Regions from separate parts of the Colwellia sp. SU-HH00943 genome, predicted to be linked through region 1. Evidence: predicted binding sites of a transcription regulator. Region 1 holds the regulator's gene; each other region holds the start of a gene.
What was found. The regulator MetJ, encoded in region 1, represses methionine synthesis genes. The targets are predictions, from matches to a motif close to TAGACGTCTAGACGTCTA.
Positions count from the first base shown of each region.

Region 2: a site for MetJ is predicted at 1,381-1,398, ahead of serA (phosphoglycerate dehydrogenase). Genes of this name have one in related genera too.
Region 3: a site for MetJ is predicted at 1,868-1,885, ahead of AC27GZ_RS00925 (homoserine O-succinyltransferase). Genes of this name have one in related genera too.

Region 1 is NZ_BAAJLW010000001.1:753,898-758,270, forward strand. Features, by position in the region: gene metL (bifunctional aspartate kinase/homoserine dehydrogenase II) at 1-722, opposite strand, end outside; gene metB (cystathionine gamma-synthase) at 756-1,922, opposite strand; gene metJ (met regulon transcriptional regulator MetJ) at 2,147-2,476, shown strand; gene hemE (uroporphyrinogen decarboxylase) at 2,649-3,716, opposite strand; gene AC27GZ_RS03285 (YHYH protein) at 4,243-4,373, opposite strand, start outside.
Region 2 is NZ_BAAJLW010000001.1:73,883-78,255, reverse strand. Features, by position in the region: gene serA (phosphoglycerate dehydrogenase) at 86-1,321, opposite strand; gene rpiA (ribose-5-phosphate isomerase RpiA) at 1,486-2,142, opposite strand; gene AC27GZ_RS00300 (5-formyltetrahydrofolate cyclo-ligase) at 2,274-2,906, opposite strand; gene AC27GZ_RS00295 (peptide MFS transporter) at 3,035-4,373, opposite strand, start outside.
Region 3 is NZ_BAAJLW010000001.1:224,387-228,759, forward strand. Features, by position in the region: gene metH (methionine synthase) at 1-786, opposite strand, end outside; gene AC27GZ_RS00925 (homoserine O-succinyltransferase) at 844-1,791, opposite strand; gene AC27GZ_RS00930 (phospholipase D family protein) at 2,022-3,590, shown strand; gene AC27GZ_RS00935 (hypothetical protein) at 3,642-4,373, shown strand, end outside.

The DNA of each region.
Region 1 (4,373 bases):
GCTGAATAATCACTGCCATTACGACCTAAAGTGCAGGTTCGCCCTTGAGCATCACGACAAATATAGCCCGTAATTACCGCCAGCTTACCAAATTGTAGTCGTTGCTTAAGTTGTGCAGTACTGAGTGACTGATCAACACAACAGCTTTGTTCGTTATCAATCACTAAAAAATCACGAGAGTCAATGCTATTGCTCGGGCATACTTTTTCATTCAGCAATGCTGATAGTAAACGTGCCGACCAAATTTCACCGAAACTTAAAATGTCATTATGATGACTGGCTAAATCACCCGTTAACCAAGTCGTTAAGTGTTCAAAGTCATAACTTAATGCTGAAATTAACTGTTGTGCATAACTTGGCTTTAATAGTTGAGTTATTAACTCCGTTTGTGCGGTTTTCAAATCAGCAATAGCTTGCATTAATGCTTGATTATCATTATTTGTAGCTGCGCTACTTTCTTCACTTAAAACTTCACTCGCTAATGAATATAAAGCAAACAACTGATCAGTTGTTTTACCATTAGCAGAAACCACAATAATATCGTTTAACTGACAATGCTGTTGAATAATGTCAACTACACGCACAATGCACTCAGGTGTAGCTAATGAACTACCGCCAAATTTATGTACATGAATAGCATGTTTTGCTAATTGATTTTCAGCTTGTTCATCGGCACTAAATTCAAATTGCCAATTACCCGCTTTTGTCACTATTTGGGTCATTTATTTCTCAATTAATTTATTATCTATGCAAGTCTATTGCTGACTCTTAGCTAGGCCATGTGCTAAGTCTGCCAATATATCGTTTATATCTTCGATGCCAACTGAAATTCTAACTAAAGAATTGGTAATGCCAGCGGCAAGGCGAGCGCTTTCTTCCATACCAGCATGTGTCATAGTTGGTGGATGACATATTAGACTTTCTACACCACCTAACGACTGCGCTAAGGTAAATAGTTCTAAATTAGCGAACAATTTTTTCACGGCTTCAACACCGCCTTTAAGATCAAAACTTAACATGGCACCAAAGCCCGCTTGTTGTTTTTTGGCAATCTCATGACCTGGATGATCTTCAAAGCCAGGAAAATAAACTGATTCTATAGCGCTATGGTTTTTCAAAAAACTCGCCACTTGTGCGGCATTTTCTTGATGTTGCTTTATTCTGATCGGTAATGTTTTTAAACCACGTAACGCCATAAAACTATCAAAAGGGCTACCCGTGATACCAATGCAGTTAGCCCACCAAGCCAGCTCTTCACCAAGTTCAGGATCTTTAGTCACCAGTACGCCACCCACAACGTCACTATGGCCATTAATATATTTAGTGGTAGAGTGAAAAACTATATCGGCACCTAGCGCTAATGGCTGCTGTAATGCGGGCGAGAGAAAAGTATTATCAACCGCAACCAAGGCACCTACTTCATGACTTGCTTTAGTGACTTTTTCAATATCAACCAAGCGTAATAAAGGGTTACTCGGGCTTTCTAACAATACTAATTTAGGTTTTTGTGCTAGCGCATCGCTGAGTTGCTGCTGATCATTTTGATCGACCACAATGACCTTAAATTGGCCGCGTTTAGCTAAATGGGTGAACAGACGAAAGCTGCCGCCATAACAGTCATGAGGAATGACAACCGAATCTTCTGTCGATAACAACTGACAGATTAAATGTACCGCTGACATGCCAGTACTAGTTACTATGCCAGTACTTCCCTGCTCTAAATCAGCGATTGCCTGAGCAAATGTGGCTCTGGTTGGATTACCTGTACGAGAATAATCGAACTGACGCTTTTCATTAAAACCTTTTAATGAAAACGTGCTAGATAAATGAATTGCTGGAATCACAGCACCGTGATGCTGATCAGTATTAATGCCTGCTCTTACCGCCTTGGTGGTGATATTTTTTATATTAGCATTCGACATGTTCTTCCTCGTATACATCACCGTAAGTGATCACTGTATTCAATAAAACTGTTTAGATGTTTGGACGTCTATAACTCTAAACGCTTTACCTATTTAGGTCAAGATCTTTTAGACATCTAAACTTCTACTTGACTGAATTTCAGCATCCAGTAAAATCTATTTTATAACTATATAAAATAGTACTGCATCTTTGTACGCATTAATAATTAAACAGAGGAATTTACATGGCTCAGTGGAATGACGAATACATTAATCCCTACGCCGAACACGGTAAAAAAAGTGAACAAGTAAAAAAAATCACAGTGTCAATTCCTTTGCGCGTATTAAAAGTATTAACGGATGAGCGAACAAGACGTCAAGTAAATAACTTACGCCATGCAACTAACAGTGAATTACTGTGCGAAGCTTTTTTACATGCATTTACGGGTCAGCCATTACCTAATGATGAAGACTTGGCTAAAGATAACGATGAAAAACTTCCAGCAAGCGTTCGTCGTATACTAGAAGAAAAAGGTATCACTGACTTTAGTGCTTATGAGATGGATGAAGACTAGTTAAACCATAAAAGCCAAGTATATTTAAATTATTCTGATTGATATTAATCACTACATATCAATCACAAAAAAGCCGTTAGCATATTCTTATGCTAACGGCTTTTTAGTAATTTTTATTTATTTACCTTGAATACCCATTGAATTAACTATTTAGCTCAATGGGTAACAAAGCTTACACATGGTAGGGTTTACTCAACCTATGTACCGACTCAATAAAGTGTCCAGCGTGCTCTGGATTCACATCAGGGTGAATACCATGTCCTAAGTTAAATACATGCCCAGTACCACCTTCACCAAAGCCTGCTAATATTTTTGCAACTTCTTGCTCAATACGCGGTAAAGGTGCATATAACATTGATGGATCCATATTCCCTTGTAAAGCCACCTTATCACCAACACGAGCTTTAGCATTTTCAATATCAATGGTCCAATCAAGACCAACTGCATCACAACCTGTTGCGGCAATATCTTCTAACCACATACCACCATTTTTAGTGAATAAAGTCACAGGTACCTGACGGCCATCAGCATGGCGAGTTAATCCATCAACAATTTTAGCCATATACTGTAAAGAGAATTCTTTATAATCACGCGGTGATAACACACCACCCCATGTATCGAAGACCATTACCGATTGTGCACCAGCGGCAATTTGACCATTAAGATAAGTAATCACAGACTCTGCTAATTTGTCTAACAATAAATGCAAACTTTGTGGATCTGAATACATCATCTTTTTGATTTTAGTGAACGCTTTAGAGCTTCCACCTTCCACCATGTAGGTAGCAAGTGTCCACGGGCTTCCTGAAAAACCAATTAAAGGCACTTCACCTTTTAACTCTTTACGAATAGTGCGCACGGCATTCATTACATATCCCAATTCATCTTCTGGATCAGGAATAGCAATTTTTTCAATGTCTGCTTTACAGGTAATTGGGTTAGTAAATTTAGGGCCTTCACCTGTTTCAAAATATAAGCCTAAGCCCATAGCATCAGGAATGGTTAAAATATCACTAAATAAAATAGCAGCATCTAATTTAAAGCGACGTAAGGGTTGAATAGTTACTTCACAAGCAAACTCAGCATTACGACACAGTGACATGAAATCACCTGCAGTTGCTCTTAATTCACGATATTCTGGTAAATAGCGTCCAGCTTGTCTCATCATCCACACTGGCGTGTAATCTACAGGCTGCTTCAATAACGCACGTAAATAATTATCATTTTTTAATTCTGTCACCAATAAATCCTCTAAAATAGTGGTCAGTACGATTGAAGTTTCGCCTACCTTTTATGCTGTAAGTTCGTTTCTCTAAGTTAACTTTTCGATAACGAACAAAATATGACGGCCATTCTAGCATTAGCCGTATTTTGAATCTATGCGCCAAATCAATTCAATTGACAGTATTGAGCAAGTCAATACAAAATTTGTACACAACTACAAAAAAAAATCATCGCATTACACTTCTGTAACAAAAAAGATTTTTCAGAAGGAATCAGCTACTTAGTCAAGAGATAGAGAAATAAAGGCTTTGTACGAAAAAACTCGTCGAGTTTATACTCTATTAAAGTTGTTGCAGGCGTGAAAATGCTTTGCTATAAAATAGCTGCGCTAACAAAGAAGCAACGATTAATAATAAAAATACTTCTAAAAAATAACTAATAAGAATCTTGATCAACAAGACCATAAAGCGAGCATTTCAGGCCTTTCTCATTGAGAAAGGCTTTTTTATTTCTAGAAAAACATTTATTAAACTGAGCTCAGGTTACTTATTAAAAGAAGCATCTGGCGTTCCTTTAAAGCAACTCAAAATATAAGGAAAGCCATCAGTAATATAATAACCATAGACACCATCAACAGTCATGCCATTACACTCATCTAAGTCACCTTGATTGG
Region 2 (4,373 bases), 680 kb from region 1:
GGGAAGTTTATTCGCTTGATAATGCTCTTACTCATGCTATGAGTACAGCTGAAATAAACTCCCTTTATCAATAGGGATAATCTAACTAGTGTAAAATTCTAGCGCGGATTGTACCATCGATGGCTTTTAACGATTTTAACGCTTGTTCGCTATTTTCTGTTTCAATATCAATAACCACATAACCAATTTTATCATCAGTTTGTAAATATTGAGCAGCAATATTAATGCTATGTTCAGCAAACGCTTGGTTAATTTGCGTTAATATTCCTGGTTGGTTGTGGTGAATATGTAGTAAACGACTTGTATTGATATGTTCAGGCAGTGAAACCTCAGGGAAGTTTACTGCTGATAAACTTGAACCATTATCTGAGTATTTGGCTAGCTTGCTAGCTACTTCTAAACCAATGTTTTCTTGGGCTTCTTTTGTACTACCACCAATATGTGGCGTTAAAATAACATTATCAAAACCACGCAGTGCTGATACAAATTCCTCGTCATTACCTTTTGGCTCAACAGGGAATACATCAATAGCGGCACCGCCAACTTTTTTCTCTGCTAATGCTTCAGCAAGCGCTTCAATGTCAACAACTGTACCGCGTGAAGCGTTAATAAAAATTGCGCCTGATTTCATTGCGGCAAATTCAGCTGCGCCAATCATATCTTGAGTTTGCGGTGTTTCTGGTACGTGTAAACTCACCACATCGGCTTCACCTAATAAAGCACTTAATGAAGGAGCTTGGCTAGCGTTGCCTAAAGGAAGTTTTGTCTCTATATCGTAAAAGCGAACACGCATGCCTAAGGTTTCAGCCAAAATGCCTAATTGTGTGCCAATGTGACCATAGCCGATAATACCAAGAGTTTTACCTCTTGCCTCGACTGAGCCGAGGGCAGATTTGAACCATTCACCACGGTGAGCTTTGGCGCTTTTTTCTGGGATGCCACGTAATAGTAATAAGGTTTCACCTAACACTAATTCAGCTACAGAACGTGTGTTTGAAAACGGTGCATTAAATACTGGAACACCTAGCTCTTGTGCAGCAGTGATGTCAACTTGGTTGGTGCCAATACAGAAACAACCAATAGCCACTAATTTTTTTGCATGGCTCAAAACGTGTTCTGTTAATTGTGTACGTGAACGAATGCCAATAAAGTGTACGTCGGCAATTTTTTCAATTAAATCGCTCTCTGATAATGACGTTTTTAGGTACTCAATATTTGAATAACCTTGCGATCTTAATTCTTCAAGGGCACTTTGATGAACGCCTTCAAGAAGTAAAATTTTAATTTTGTCTTTTGCTAATGAATTTTGATTTGTGCTCATAAGGTTTGGCTTCGCTTATAAAGTTAATTCGTCATTTTAGTCTAAAATGTAAATCAGTTTAGACGGCTAGATATCTATAATTTGGCTAAGATAACATATAGTGTAACAACTCTAAAGTATTAATTGTTCTACTTTAGATTGTTAAGTAGCTAACGGCATATGTTTTATTGAATAACTGTTGCGCCACTTTCACTGCCTAAAATCAAGATATCTGCGCCACGTTGGGCAAATAAACCATTAGTCACTACGCCAACAATGGCATTTATATCGGTTTCTAGTTTTTTAGGATCAAGGATTTGTAAATTATGAACATCAAGAATTACATTGCCATTGTCAGTAATGACACCTTGACGATATTCAGGATCACCACCAAGTTTGACTAACTCACGCGCAACATAACTGCGCGCCATAGGAATGACTTCAACAGGTAAAGGAAATTCACCTAGTAGTTCAACTTGTTTTGAACTGTCTGCAATACAAATAAACTTTTTGGCGACCGCAGCAACAATCTTTTCACGAGTTAAAGCGGCGCCTCCACCTTTGATCATACTCATGTGTTTAGTAATTTCATCAGCGCCGTCAATGTATACATCGAGATCATCAACACTGTTAAGATCAAATACTTCTATTCCATGGGCTTCTAGACGTTTAGTAGACTCTTCTGAACTTGATACCGCACCGGTAATTTTGTCTTTGATTGTTGCTAAAGCATCAATAAAGTGGTTTACGGTTGAACCTGTACCTACACCAACAATGGTGTCATCTTTAACAAATTCTAATGCCTTTATTGCAGCGGCTTTTTTCATTTCATCTTGAGTCATTAAATTTACCTTAACGGAGAAGTTGACTAATCGTTACCAGATTATTAGTCATAGAAGTAATTAAATTGGACAGAATTATAGCAGTTAATAAAAGAAGATGGTTAGATGATTTTGAGAGTAATACTAAGAGGCTAAAATTTAAAAATTTGTGTCGGGGTAACTATTTCAGGTAATGGAATATCCCAAGCCTGCGTAGGTATGTTTTCAACTAACTGGCAATCGTGAGCTAAGCCTATAGGGTAGGGTTTAATGCTAGTTTCGCTAGTGTTTGAGCTATGGCTTGATTGTTTAATTTGTTTATACCAAGAAGATAAGGTTCTATCATAATAACCACCACCCATGCCTAAACGCTCTCCTGATTTAGTAAAAGCAACCAGAGGTGTGAATATGATATCTATATCGGTAGTTGGCGCAACATCATTAACATTCAATTTAGGCTCTAAAATGTTGTAGCGATTTGCCATTAATTGACTTTCATGATGATAATGAAGAAACAGTAACTGACCTTTGTTGAAAGGATGGATAACAGGTAAATAGGTTTTAATATTGTTTTGCCAGCACCAGTTGATTAACGCTTGTGGATCAAGTTCATGGTCATTAGCTAGATAAAGGGCAACTTTTTTAGCACTGTTTAATAAAGGGTGAGGGTTGAGTTGAGCAACTAACTGTTGAGCTGATGTTTGCTGAAATTGAGGCGTTAATAAGGCGCGTTGATTTCGTACATGATGACGAAGGTCTTTACGGCTAATAGTTGAGTTGTCCATGTTTGCTTGTTTTGTCGGTTATGTATTGTTCGTCATACTTTATCGGTTATGCATTTAATCTTAAAGCCAAAATAAAAGCGGTGAGTAATTCACCGCTTATCTTATTTTATTAAACTTAGGCTTAAATATTATGCTGAAGCAGGAGCCGTAGACTCTTTTGCTTCCTTCTCTTCTTCTTCAGCTAAGTTTTCCCAAAAACGACTTCTAAAAGCAATAAGTAGAATGACTATACCGATGCCGATGCTGAATAAACTAATTTGTATGTATAAATTAGGTAATTGATCAATACGGTTAGGATCAAAATTACCCGCTAATAAGCCTGAAATAATGTTACCAATTGAGTAGGTTAATACAAATACACCCATCATTTGACCGGCAAAACGACGTGGAGATAACTTACTTACAGCACTTAATGCTACTGGGCTTAAACATAATTCACCCACAGTATGTAAAAAGTAGGTTGCCACTAACCAATAAGGCGCAACTTTCATACCTGAAGCAGCATACTGAGCAGCGAAAAACATTACAATAAAGCCACTTGCCATAATGATTAAACCAACGGCACATTTAATACCGTATGAAGGGCTCACTAATCGTTTACCTAGGTTAATCCAAAGCGCAGCAAAGAATGGTGAAAGTAACACAATAAAAATAGCATTAAGTGATTGGAACCAACCTGTTGGAACTTCAAAACTACCGACAAAGCGATCTGTGTAATCACGTGCAAATAAGTTCATAGAAGAACCAGCTTGTTCAAAGCCAGACCAGAAACATGCAGATGCGACACAAACTAATAATAATGCCCATAAACGTTTCTTTTCACTACCGGTTAAATTACCACCGAAATAAATAGCACCGTAATATAAAAAGAACATTAAGGTAAAAGTAACTGCTACGTATTGTGCTATAGCGATAGGATCAACCGTTAAAGCGCCAGTCATTATCATGCTCATTACAGCAACAAGGGTAATTAATAGGGTTGTGATTACTAACCAGCTAGTTTTTTGACCTTTAGGTGTCATTGGAGAAGTAGGTGCGGCACCAGCAGAGTTTAAGTTACCAATTGTTCTGCGATATTGAATTAAGCCAATAGCCATACCAACTGCAGCAGCACCAAAAGCCCAGTGCCAGCCAAAGTTTTCTTGATCTTCCATTAAATAGCCACAAACTGTGTAACCAATAACAGAGCCAATATTGATACCCATATAGTAGATAGCATAGCCACTATCTCTTCTTTTATCTTCGTCTGTGTAGAGTTGGCCAACTAGCGCGCCAATATTTGGTTTAAGTAATCCAGTACCTAAAATAACAAACACTAAACCTATAAAAAATGTGTGCTCATTTGGAATAGCAAGAATAATGTGGCCAATCATGATGATTAAACCGCCATACCAAACGGCTTTTTGACCACCAATTAATCTATCAGCAATCCAGCCACCAGGTAAGCCCATAAAATAGACGCTACCA
Region 3 (4,373 bases), 530 kb from region 1:
CTCTTCAACATATTGTCTAAGCTCAACAGGACCAAGCGCACAGTTCAAGCCAAATGAAATAGGCTTAGCATGACGTAATGAATTATAAAAAGCTTCCGTTGTTTGCCCTGAAAGGGTTCGCCCTGATGCATCAGTAATTGTGCCTGAAATCATCACAGGCAAACGCACTTGCAACTGTTCAAAAACAGTTTCTACAGCAAAAATAGCCGCTTTAGCGTTTAAGGTATCAAAAATGGTTTCAATTAAAATGATATCACTACCACCTTCAATTAAGGCGGTGGTTGATTCTATGTAAGCTGCTTTTAATTCGTCAAAAGTTACATTACGAAAGGCAGGATCATTAACATCAGGCGATATTGAGCAAGTTCTATTAGTTGGCCCTAACACCCCAGCTACAAAGCGTGGTTTATTGGGAGTTTTGGCATTGTATTTATCAGCGGCGGCACGGGCAATTTTGGCCGCTTGCAAGTTAATTTCAGCGCTAATACCTTCCATGTCATAATCTGCCATGGCTATGGTAGTTGCATTGAAGGTATTGGTTTCTAAAATATCTGCGCCAGCTTCTAAATATTCTTCATGGATTGCCTGAATAACTTGAGGCTGTGTAATAGCTAAAAGGTCATTATTACCTTTAACATCACAATGCCAATCAGCGAAGCGATCACCTCGAAAATCTTGTTCTTCAAACTTATAAGCTTGAATCATGGTGCCCATCGCACCATCTAAAATTAAAATATTTTTTGCTAACGCTTGCTCTAGCAAAATAAATGAAGAAGATTTTTTCATGGGGTTTCCGACTTTCTAAAAGTAAAAATTCAAATCAAAGATGTTATTTGGCCAATCTTAAATAACAGTATCCGGATGGATAGCTTTTATACCTGAAGCATCCAATTTATATGGCGTAATTTGATAAACATAATAATTAAGCCAGTTAGTAAATAATAGACTACCATGACTACGCCATGAGCCTATTGGAGTATTATTTACATCGTTATCTTTATAGTAATTTTCTGGTAGTGCCGCCTTAGGATCAAGCTTGCTGTCTCGCAAATACTCTTCATGTAAGGTACTGGTGTCATATTCTGGGTGACCAGTTAAATACACTTGCTGTTTATTTTTACTTGCCACTAAATACACACCAGCATCTTCAGATTCTGCCAGAATCTGTAATTGTTCAATACCTTGGTAATCCGCTTTTTCAATATAGCCATAACGCGAATGCGGCACATTAAAGTGCTCATCAAAACCACGTGTTAACGGCTCTTTACTATCAAGTGTTTGATGTTGAAAAACCCCTGATAATTTTTGTTCACGCAAGTGACGATTAATACCATAATGGTGATATAGCGCAGCATGAGCCGCCCAACAAGAAAACATAGTAGAGGTTACATTTTTTTCCGCCCAATCAAAGACTTCACAAATTTTATCCCAAAATTTCACTTGCGAGTAATCAAGCAGTGCTAACGGTGCGCCTGTGATAATTAAACCATCATATTGTTTATGCTTAATATCATCAAACAGACAATAAAAATTATCTAAATGTTCTGCTGGTGTATTTTTAGAAACATTTTTATGAATACGCACAAACTCAACATTAATTTGCAAAGGTGTATTCGATAACATTCGTAAAATTTGTACTTCAGTTTCAATTTTATTAGGCATCAAGTTTAAAATGGCCACTTGCATTGGACGAATTTCTTGACTGATAGCACGATGCTCAGACATTACAAAAATGTTTTCATTACCGAGTATCGATAGCGCTGGTAATTGATCGGGGATTTTAATGGGCATAACACATAACCTAATAAGAAATTAAAGTCTCTCACACAGGAGACATGTTACTTGGATTGCTAGATATGTCAACTTCTAAACGTATAGACGTCTAAACAAAAATATATTTTTCATGACATAAATAACAAATTTTGTCTTCTATATGGCCGCAATAAAACATATTGAACCTATATAGTAATTTCTAGATAATAAAACTACTCGTCGCAAACACGTTAAGTAAAGAATAGTCTATGTTATTCAAACACGAATCAAAAATAGCTTTTATTATTACTGTTATTACATTACTCAACGCGTGTTCTCATTTACCAACAAATTTCACTCCTATAGAAAGCTATGCTTATACAAACACTTCTGATACTTGGCTTGGTAAAGCGGCAGCCAAAAAAACGCCAGAAAACAGTGAATTCTCTTCTATTTACTTAATCAGTGAAGGTACGGATGCTTTTCTGACACGTATGGCTTTACTTGCTAAAGCTGAGCGCTCTGTAGATGTGCAGTACTTTATATGGAAAGCCGACATTATTGGTAAGCTGCTAATGCACAAGATGTTAGAAATTGCTGATAATGGTGTCAGAGTTAGGCTTCTACTTGATGATTTACCACTAAACAGTGAAACCAAAGCAATATTGTTTGCCATGGATCACCACGACAATATTGACGTTCGAATCTATAACCCTTTTTCATCAAGTGGTTATAAAGTACCCGCAGCCTTAACCGATACCGCTCGCATTAATAGACGTATGCATAATAAATCCTTCACTGTTGATAGTCAGTTCACCATAGTTGGTGGTAGAAATATTGAAGAAAACTATTTTTCTGCCAATACCAGAAGTAATTATGCTGATTTAGATATCATCGCTTCTGGACCAGTTGTAAAAGGGGTTAATAAGCAATTTGACACCTATTTTAATAGCCCCTTAGCTATTCCTGGCTATGTATTTGATGAATATGCATCACATAAATCGCGTTTAGATCAGGTAAAAAAAGAGCTTTCAGCATTTGTTTTATCGGTACAAGATTCTGATTATGCAAAAGATCTGAAAAATACTCGCCTATATCAACATAGCCTTAACGGTTTATCTAGTGAAAAAGAAACGTTTCACTACCAAGGTAAAGCCCATGTGATTTACGATAATCCTGAAAAAACATTAGGAAAATCTGAATTCGAAACTACCTACTTGATTTCAATGCTCAGGCCACACACAGATAAAATTAACCATTCCCTCGATTTAGTATCACCTTATTTTATTCCGGGTGATGAAGGCACTAAGCACTTAACGTCCCTGGTAGACAAGGGTATTAAAGTGCGAGTGATTACCAATTCACTTGCCTCAACCGATGGTATTCTTGCGCAATCGGGCTATGCAAGGCATAGATATAATCTACTTAAAGGCGGTGTCGAGTTATATGAGCTAAAACCAAAAGCCAAGTCTGAAGCTAGCCGCTCGCTAACGCGTAGTGCTGAAGCAAAAAGTGCCTTGCATGCTAAAACCTATATATTTGATCGTGAAGAAGTCTACATTGGCTCTTTTAACTTTGATCCCCGATCAGCAAATATTAATACTGAACTTGGTGTGGTGTGTGAAATACCTGAAATGGCTGAGTTTATTACTCAAGAGTTATTTAACAATAAGCTGCTGACAAATGCTTATCAACTAAGCCTTCATAATGATAGTGTTGTTTGGCTGGAAAATGTAAATGGTGAAGTAGTTAGACATGAAAATCAGCCAGAAACTAGTCTGTGGCGACGATTGAATTTAATGCTTTATTCGCTACTTCCCGTAGAATCACAGTTATAAACTAGGTAGTATTTAATTTGAATATCATTATTGATGGATTAATAGAGACTTATGGCTAAATATATATTCAGCGCTTTACTGTTCGTTATGTCATTATCTTCTTTTGCCGAAGAAGACTATGAAGTAGGCCCTGATACCTATAAAGAAAATCCACAATTTGATGACTGGAATTACCTTGTTGCCTTTCCAATGATTTGGGCACCATCAATCAATGGTGAGATAGAGTCTGATGGTGAGCGTTTAGATATTGAAATCCCTTTTAGTGATATCTTTAAAAACCTAAACGCAGGTATTATTGGCGAACTTTACGCACAAAAAGGCAAGTGGCTGTATAGTTTACGCTTTGACTTTATGCGCGTTAGTACCAAAACAGATACTGAAGGGCTCACAGGTTCGATTACTGGCGGTGTTATTGCACCTGCACACAGAATTAAAACCACGTTACAAATGGCAGCCAATGACTTATTAGTGGGTTATGAAGTCTACCCTGGCTTACGCTTGTTAACGGGAGTTAGGCATATTCACGCCAATGCAGATCTTGATATTTATCCGTTATCAGATGAAGGCTTCATTAAAATAGAAAAATCATCTAATTTAGTAAAAACCAATGACTTTGACTGGTTAGTTGGCGCAACTTACCGTTACTGGTTTAGTGATGACTGGGGAATTTCGGCAGCGTTTGACACAAAAATCATCGGCGATAATGACAGAGATTTAGGATTTAATGCTCAAGCCATCTATCGCTTCGGTGGTTTACATAATGTTTGGATTGGCTATCGTTAT